DNA from 4 places in the Lactobacillus sp. B3795 genome. Region 1 is predicted to be linked to each of the others. Evidence: predicted binding sites of a transcription regulator. Region 1 holds the regulator's gene; each other region holds the start of a gene.

Evidence for each region. The regulator NrdR, encoded in region 1, represses ribonucleotide reductase genes. The targets are predictions, from matches to a motif close to ACACNATATATNGTGT.
Region 2: nrdD (anaerobic ribonucleoside-triphosphate reductase) is a predicted target of NrdR. The motif match lies at 1,424-1,439, and genes of this name have one in related genera.
Region 3: pnuC (nicotinamide riboside transporter PnuC) is a predicted target of NrdR. The motif match lies at 1,381-1,396, and genes of this name have one in related genera.
Region 4: J3U50_RS04300 (redoxin NrdH) is a predicted target of NrdR. The motif match lies at 880-895, and genes of this name have one in related genera.

What each region holds. Positions count from the first base shown of each region.
Region 1 is NZ_JAFNPE010000013.1:46,766-48,950, reverse strand. It holds gene J3U50_RS05175 (replication initiation and membrane attachment family protein) at 1-685, opposite strand, end outside; gene nrdR (transcriptional regulator NrdR) at 698-1,168, opposite strand; gene coaE (dephospho-CoA kinase) at 1,183-1,767, opposite strand; gene mutM (bifunctional DNA-formamidopyrimidine glycosylase/DNA-(apurinic or apyrimidinic site) lyase) at 1,769-2,185, opposite strand, start outside.
Region 2 is NZ_JAFNPE010000014.1:44,966-47,150, reverse strand. It holds gene nrdD (anaerobic ribonucleoside-triphosphate reductase) at 1-1,398, opposite strand, end outside; gene J3U50_RS05570 (ElyC/SanA/YdcF family protein) at 1,718-2,185, opposite strand, start outside.
Region 3 is NZ_JAFNPE010000001.1:53,925-56,109, forward strand. It holds gene J3U50_RS00270 (class II fumarate hydratase) at 1-760, opposite strand, end outside; gene J3U50_RS00275 (hypothetical protein) at 881-1,234, shown strand; gene pnuC (nicotinamide riboside transporter PnuC) at 1,443-2,185, shown strand, end outside.
Region 4 is NZ_JAFNPE010000006.1:201,443-203,627, forward strand. It holds gene tadA (tRNA adenosine(34) deaminase TadA) at 1-207, opposite strand, end outside; gene J3U50_RS04295 (class I SAM-dependent methyltransferase) at 200-805, opposite strand; gene J3U50_RS04300 (redoxin NrdH) at 1,015-1,242, shown strand; gene nrdE (class 1b ribonucleoside-diphosphate reductase subunit alpha) at 1,358-2,185, shown strand, end outside.

The DNA of each region.
Region 1 (2,185 bases):
TGATATTCTTCTTAACATCGGATGTATTAACGTAAGACTGGTTTAGCATGTCTAATAGTAAATTAAAGTCAAAGTCATCACTTTTTTCGATGACTGGACCGGCTTTAACGTGACTACTATTATCATTAATACTATTTTTAACTTGTTGAACAGCCTTTGGTGTGTTGGTAACTTCGCTATCACGAATATTAAACACTTGAAGGAAGTTTCTTGAAACGTCTTTATATTCGGACAAATCAAATCCAGGTCGGATAAATTCATTGTATAAGTCAACGTATCTATCTTCACCAATTACTTGTAAAAGTGAAACGCTTAGTAAATCATCAATAAAGAAATCATTAACGGATAGTGGACTAACCAGACGATAGACGTATTGTTTTTCGCCCTTATCACTAGTCTTGATGTATGTCTTCATCAAACCAGCCGCTTCTAATCTTAAGCGGGCCTCGTAAAATGATTTCATGTCGACACTCAAATAAGACAAGGTTTCAAAATGACTATGTGCTTGATGTGTCTTTCTTTCATGACTCATACGCCAAAAATTGTTAATCAAAGCATATGGCAAGACACCAATGATTGGCTGATATAAAACATCCAAAGAAGTTCTTTGTAAGTCAGATAAATCATCATCTGCCAACAATATAAACTTGGATAGAGGATCTACCTCTCGCCATTGATCTGTCATATTAATTCCCCGCTATTTCTTATTTTTTTGGTCCTTATCTAATACCTCTTTTAATTCATTATAAAAGACCGTCATATCTTTAAATTGACGATAAACACTAGCAAATCTAATATAAGCAATTTCATCGACATTCACTAGTTCTTTCATCACATATTCACCAATTAGTTGGCTTGATACTTCGTTTTCACCTAAAGAACGGATACGGTTTTCAACCTTATCTGCGATAGATGTCATTGCGTCCATTGGCACTGGACGTTTTTCAGCAGAACGAATAATTCCGCGAAGAATCTTTTCGTGATCAAATTCTTCACGATTGCCGTTGTTCTTAATAACTAATAATGGTGTTTGTTCAATTCTTTCAAATGTTGTATATCTGTAATTACAATTTTCACATTCACGTCGACGTCTGATTACCTGGCCATTTTCGGCAGGACGACTGTCAACTACTCTCGAAGAGTTTTTATGGCAATGAGGACATTGCATATGTTTCACCTCAATTAATCTATGTTATTAAACAATTTTACCACTTGATTGCGTGTTTGCATAATGCTTCCATTACTATCAATCACATAAGTGGACAATTCAGCCTTAATTTTTAAAGGCCATTGACTCTTAATTCTTGCGTCTGCATCTTCCTTAGATAGAGAATCACGTTCCATCAAGCGCTTCTCCTGTTCAGCGAAATCACAAACAACGCTGATAACGTCGTCACACATAAAGTGATAACCATTTTCAAACAATGTCGGTGCATCTAGGATTACTACTTCATTTGTAGTTTCATTAATTCTTCTAATCACTTCGCTGCGAATGAATGGATCAATGATTCTGGTTAATTCAATTAGTTTAGATTTGTTATTAAACACGATTGAACCTAATTTTTGTCGATTTAACTCACCATCTTCTTTGATAATATCTTTACCAAAAAAGGCAGCAATAGCCTCTAGACCTTTGCTGCCTTTTGATTGAACCTGGTGAGTAATTTTATCAGCGTCGATGATTTCGTATCCAACACTTGCTAGATACTCAGCCACTGTTGATTTTCCAGTGGCAATTCCACCGGTCAAACCAATTACTCTTGTCATATTATTCAACCACTTTTCTTTGACAGTTAGGACAGAATGTTGTGCCTCGTTGAGCCACCTTAATCTTTTCTAATAAGGTATCGCAACGTTCGCAAGGTTCACCTTTTCTACCATACACATGTAGATGGTTTTGGAATGATCCAGCTTCTCCATATGCATTTGAATAAGAGTGAACAGTAGTTCCATGTCCCTTAATTGCCATTTTTATTTCTGCAATAATGTTCTTTCTTAATTCTTCAATTTCTTCATCAGTAATTAAGTTTGTTTGAGTTTCAGGATGAATCTTGGTCAACCATAAAACTTCGTCACAGTAAATATTACCTAATCCAGCAATATTACTTTGGTTTAGTAAAAATGGCTTAATCTTTCCTCTAGCCTTGTTCATGATTGATTTCATGTAATCAAATGTTAGAGTTTC
Region 2 (2,185 bases), on a different contig from region 1:
AAATGCACCGTACTTGTATAGTAGTGGGGCGTTATCTGGTTTGGCTTCCTTCGTTCTTTCGATACGGTATGCCATGGCTTGGTGAACGATATCTAGTTTTTCTTCAAAGATGTGCCAGAATAAGTCCATGTCACCATTGGCCAATAGTGCGATACGTGGAAGGTTAACGGTCACAACACCTAGGTTCATACGACCGGCGTTTACGGCTTTACCGTTTTCGTCAGTCCACTTAGGTAGAAATGATCGACAACCCATTGGGGCCTTGAAGTCACCGGTGATTTCACAAAGTTTGTCGTACATCAAAATATCAGGGTACATACGCTTTGTAGCACATTCGATAGCTAGTTCTTTCACGTCGTAATTTTCGTCGTTAGGGTTTAAATTTAAGCCTTTCTTCAATACATAGATAAGCTTAGGGAAGATGGCAGTACGACGTTCCTTACCAAGTCCTTTAATACGAATTCTTAGGATGTCTTTTTGGATTTCCTTTTCAATCCAGTTGGTACCTAGACCGAAACTAACAGTGGTAAAAGGTGTTTGACCTTGTGATGAGTATAGGGTGTTAATTTCGTATTCTAGTGATTGCATAGCGTCGAAGATATCCTTCTTAGTACGGTCTTTTGCGTATTCTTCGCGCTTGTCTTCTTCTACCCATTCTGAGGCAGTCTTTAAGTGCTTTTCATAGTTAATTTCGGCAAATGGTGCCAATACTTGATCGGCACGGTCGAATGATAGTCCACCGTATTGTAGGGATGCTACGTTGGCAATGATTTGAGAAACTTGAGCGGTCGCAGTTTGGATTGAGCGAGGTGATTTAACTTCGGCGTTACCAATCTTAAAACCGTTATTCAACATTTCTGCAAAATCAACTAAGCAACAGTTGGTTTCAGGAGTTGCTGGTGAGTAGTCTAAATCGTGCCAGTGAATATCACCTCTAAGGTGAGCTTTGGCTACTAGTGGAGGTAGCATTTGAAGACCGATGGCCTTGCTGGCAGCCCCTGCTTCTAGGTCTCTTTGGGTGTTAAAGACGTTACTATCTTTGTTGGCATTTTCGTGAACAACTCTGTCGTAACGGTTGAATAGTTGGTCGATTCGAGCCTTTACATCGGTTGCTTTCTTGAATTTTTCAATGTCTTTTTGTTCATATTTTAAGTATTGCTCTTTAGCATCTAAGAAATCATTTTCTTCTAGAAATTGAATGATGAAGTCATGAATATGACTTGAGGTAATTTCTTCTTGATCCTTAGTAAATAGGTTCAAACGTTCAAAGAAACGCTTGTTATCTTCCTTACTAATACCCAGTTGATTTAGCACAAAATCAATCTTGTATTTATAGAATTTGGTCTTGTCGCCAGAATTCTTTATAACGTTTAAATGGGCAAAAGTTTTATCAAACATTATATCAGTCCTATCCTTAAAATATACACTATAACTTGTGTCTGAAATAATGTTAACACGCATATATAGTGTAAAAACATTCTTGAATGTCAATTTGAATAGTGCGTACTGAATGATTATAATAATTTAATTTTCTCATAATACGTAGTGATGAGCGATTTCGCCTTTTTTCGTCGAACATTTTTGGAATTTTGTCTAAAAATGTTCAAATTGAATGCTTACGTATCGTGCCCAAAGTATTGATATACTAACGTTTAATAAGTGAAATCCGAATGAAAAACACAAAAAAAGAACTTTATTGAAAAAGTTCTTTTTGGGATTATCGTTGGATGTTTGGAATTAACCAATAGCCACTGGTTCTTAATGAATCTAAGAGGATTTTATTTACCGCTGGATCAGTTTGTTTTAATGCGTTTAGGGCGTTTGGATCATCGACAGATACTAGTTGAGAAAGACTGTATTTCCCGTTTGAAACCAGTTTGGCGGTCTCAAACAGTGTATATGCTCGACGCATATGAGATGCGCTGGAGACAATTGTTGCGTGTTTGGCGTGGTGATTGTTCAATATCTGAGTTACGTTTAAAGCGTTGCCGACGGTGTCGAGTGAACCTTGTTCGGTGATGATACGATCACTTTCCACGCCGTGCTGAATCAACCAGTTCTTCATAACCTTGGATTCAACCTTTGGTTCAGCTGGAAGTTCACCACCGGAGACGATTATTTTGGCCTTTGGTTGTTGTTTAGCTAGCGCCAATCCTTTCTCTAGTCGTTGAACCAGCGTCTTTTG
Region 3 (2,185 bases), on a different contig from region 1:
CCACTTTGTAGTTGGTGTTTTCGTTGTGATTGATGGTATCGACGACGTCTTGGTCAAAACCATTTTTAGTGTTTAGACCAGTTCCGACGGCGGTGCCACCGATTGGCAATTCTAGTAGTGATTGTTTGATGGCGTTTAAAGTGACAACGTCGTGTTCAAGTGTTGATTTCCAACCACTTATTTCTTGGCCGACTGTGATAGGAGTGGCATCTTGTAAGTGAGTACGACCAATCTTGATGATTGATGCGAACTCATTTTGTTTCTTATCAAACGATGCGATTAGGTTTTCAACGGTCTTAATGACACTGTTGGTGGCTTGATATGCTGCCATCATCATGGCGGTAGGGAAAGTGTCATTTGAGCTTTGTGATTGGTTGACGTGATCATTTGGATGAACGTGGGCGTCTGGGTGTAGTTTATTGGCAAGGTTTGCGACTACTTCGTTGACGTTCATGTTGGTTTGGGTTCCACTCCCGGTTTGATAAACGTGAAGTGGAAAGGCATCCTTATAGTCGCCATCGATTAGTTTGTCGATTGCTTCGTTGATGGCGAAATACTTTTTATCATCTAGTGTTTGATTATTGTGGTTAACAAAAGCGACGGCTTTTTTAATCTTCAACAGTGCATAGATGACTTCCATTGGCATGGTGCGACCAATGTTAAAATTATGTAGACTACGTTGCGTTTGGGGGCCAAATAAAGCGTCTTTAGGGACTTTGACCTCACCTAATGAATCGTGTTCAATGCGAAATTCCATCATATCAAGTCCTTTTATTAGAATATACGATAATTATAGCCATTTTCCTTAGCTCTTACTACCGAAAACATTATCCAAATGATACAATAGAATATACATATTATGTAGGAGTAGCAATATATCATGCATATAGACTTAAGATTTTTTATCGCTGAACTACTTGTCTTATGGATGCCGTTATCCATCGTAGTTTTGGTGTCAGAATTGCTTAAATTTAACTGGTTTCTGACTGGATTGTTATTACTATTGGTATACTTCTTGGTAGTCTTGTTTAACAGGGCTAACAGGGTGGTTTATTTTCTTTTCCACGTGCAAAAGCAATCAAGTAACCAATTGTTAGAATCAATCATCTTCTTTTTGGTGCTATTAATTTCAGTGATTCTGTCAGTAAAACTATTTGACGATTCCGCGGTCGGAATTATTGTGTTTATGTTGATCAGCACACTAGCTGGTTCTGTCGTAATTGACGCAAAATAACCACAGATAGTTTCAAAAATAAAAATAAAAAATTTAATATTTAATTATTACTGTAATTTCGGTAATTTGACCCCTATCTCGACTTTTGGGACCCTTGCAAAAAATATTGAGCATGGTAGTATATATAGTGTTGTTTTTAAGAAAGAACACTATATATTGTATGCATACATATTTTAGGTTCCAAATATAGAGATAGGGGTTTTTCATTGTGTCAGCTTATTTTAAATTTTTGGCCCACCAACTAAAGGGTTGGCCACAACAAAATTACTACTTATTCTTCTTTAGTTTAGGTGCTCAAGTTATGACATTGGTAAATGCACCAATTACATGGCTTTCAATTTTAACTTTCATCGGTACTACCTTAGGGGTACTATGTGTCCTTGCAATTAACGCTGCTAAGTCAGTTAACGGGGTGTTGGGAATTCTATCAGCAATCTGCTTCATCATTGTTGGTTTCTCAGCAAAGAACTACTTAAGTATCGGTGAACAATTAGCATACGTTATTACATTAGACATTCCAGTGCTATTAAGTACAGACTGGAACGTGAACATGGTTTCAAAGATTAGAAAGTTCACTGCTAAGAGTTGGGCAATTTCAATTATCTTCACTCTAGCCGTTTACCTAATTTCTGGTTTCGCAATCAAAGCACTTACTAACGAACCACGTCCATTCTACGATGCCTTTAGTTTTGCTGTTTGTTTAACTGCCGGAATCATCTGTTTCCTACGTTACAACAACCAATACTTCTGGTGGTTAGCTTCAGGTCTAGCCCAAGTCGTTCTATGGTTCATCACATTCAGAGAAGGATCAGCAACTCTTGCGATGTTTGTTAACTCAGCAATTTACGTTGCTAACGATATCCTAGCCTTCACTGTTTCTCCATGGTTCAACGAACGCGAAAAGAAACGTTTAATGAAGGAAGAACAAGCTTACGCTGAAAAAGTGGAAGC
Region 4 (2,185 bases), on a different contig from region 1:
ACTATGCAAACGACGACATGCTTCATCAATGGCGACCACTTCGGCATGATCTAACGCATTGTTGCTTAACTCACGGAGGTTATGACCCCTACCGATAATCTCACCATCTTTAACAACGATTGCCCCAATCGGTACCTCGTTTATCATGTATGCTTTTTTCGCTTCGAATAAAGCTTCTTTCATATAGTATTCGTTTGTCTTATCCATTAAATACACTTTCCAATATATAGTAACCTTTGTTCTTCTTGATAATTTCACAATTACCAAATAATGATTGCATTAACTTCTTAGCAGATGGTGCCCCTTGTTTCTTTTGTAATACCACAGTTAGTGTTCCCTTTGATAATAAATGATCAACTGCACCAGAAATCATTCCATCAACAACATCCTTCCCTGCTCTTACAGGTGGGTTGGTAATAATTGCGGCAAACTTATCGGTAACATTTTCATAAACGTCAGAATTATGAATTTTAACATTTGAAACGTGATTTTGTTCGGCATTCTTCACGGCTAGTTCTAATGCTAGGTTATTAACGTCTACCATTTCAAACGTTCTGTCGGGATGATGCTTGGCTAAAGCAATTGCCATTGGGCCATATCCACATCCTAAATCTAGGACATTTCCGTCTGGAATTTTATCAAAATTAACACTTTCAACTAAAGTTTTTGAACCAAAATCAACAGTTCTTTTTGAGAAAACCCCGTTATCAGTGGTAAAGGTCAATGTGTTGTTTAATAAATCAAAATTCCATGTATGAAGTTCGTGTACAACATGTGGATTAGGTGTATAATAAAATTCGTTCATTTCAAATCAGATCCTCGTAAAAAATTTTTTAAATTCGCTAAGACACTGTATCTAGTAGATTAGGAACATTTCGACCACTAAATATGGTGTTTTTTATTTGATTTTTTTCTGTTCTGGTGTAAACTTTTATATATAAATTAAAGGGAAATATCTTACATATTTCGATTGAAATGTAATACATATTTCGTCAAAAGAAAGGGAGCAATACCATGGCACAAGTAACTGTATACTCAAAGAATAATTGCATGCAATGCAAAATGACTAAGCGCTTTTTAAGCGAACACGATATTGATTTTATTGAAAGAAACATTAACGAAGAACCCGAATATGTTTCATACTTAAAATCAAAAGGATTCATGTCACTACCAGTTGTGGAAGCAGATGGTATTGACTCAATTTCCGGATTTAGACCAGATCAATTAAGCCAACTAGCTTAATTTCAAATTACGTATTATTCATTATAATATAAAATGTTGTTTTTGGCGAAACCGCTAATGGTCTCGCCTTGTTTTTTCTCAAGTTTAATTTTACTAATGAAAGAGTGGTTTAAGCATGTCGTTGAAAGATTTGAAGGACGTAACCTATTACGACCTAAATAATGAAATTAACATCCCTAAGGATGATAAGATTCAATTAAATAAAGATAAAGAAGCGCTTGAAGCCTTCATCAAAGAAAATGTTGAACCTAACCTTAAAAAGTTTGGTTCTCTAAAAGAAAAATTCGATTTTCTAATCGATAACGATTACCTTGAAGAAGAATTCATCAACAAATATGACTTTTCATTTATTGAAAAAATCTACGACTACTTGGAAAGTCAAAACTTTAAGTTCAAATCTTTTATGGCCGCATACAAATTCTATGCTCAATACGCCCTAAAGACTGATGATGGTAACTACTACCTAGAACAATTCATCGATCGTGTTGCTATCAACGCACTATACTTCGCTGATGGTGATGAAGAACTTGCTATGAACTTAGCAGATGAAATTGTTCACCAAAGATACCAACCAGCCACCCCTTCTTTCCTAAATGCCGGAAGAAAACGTCGTGGTGAATTTGTATCATGTTTCTTAATTCAACCTACTGACGATATGAACACTATTGGTAGAACTATCAACTCTGCCTTACAACTATCACGTATTGGTGGTGGTGTTGGAATTAACCTTTCTAACCTACGTGCTGCAGGTGATCCAATCAAGCATATCGAAGGTGCTGCTTCTGGTGTTGTTCCAGTTATGAAACTTCTAGAAGACAGTTTTTCATACTCAAACCAACTAGGACAAAGACAAGGTGCCGGGGCCGTTTACCTAAACGTATTCCATCCAGACATCATCTCATTCCTATCAGCTAAGAAAGAAAACGCCGATGAAAAGATTCGT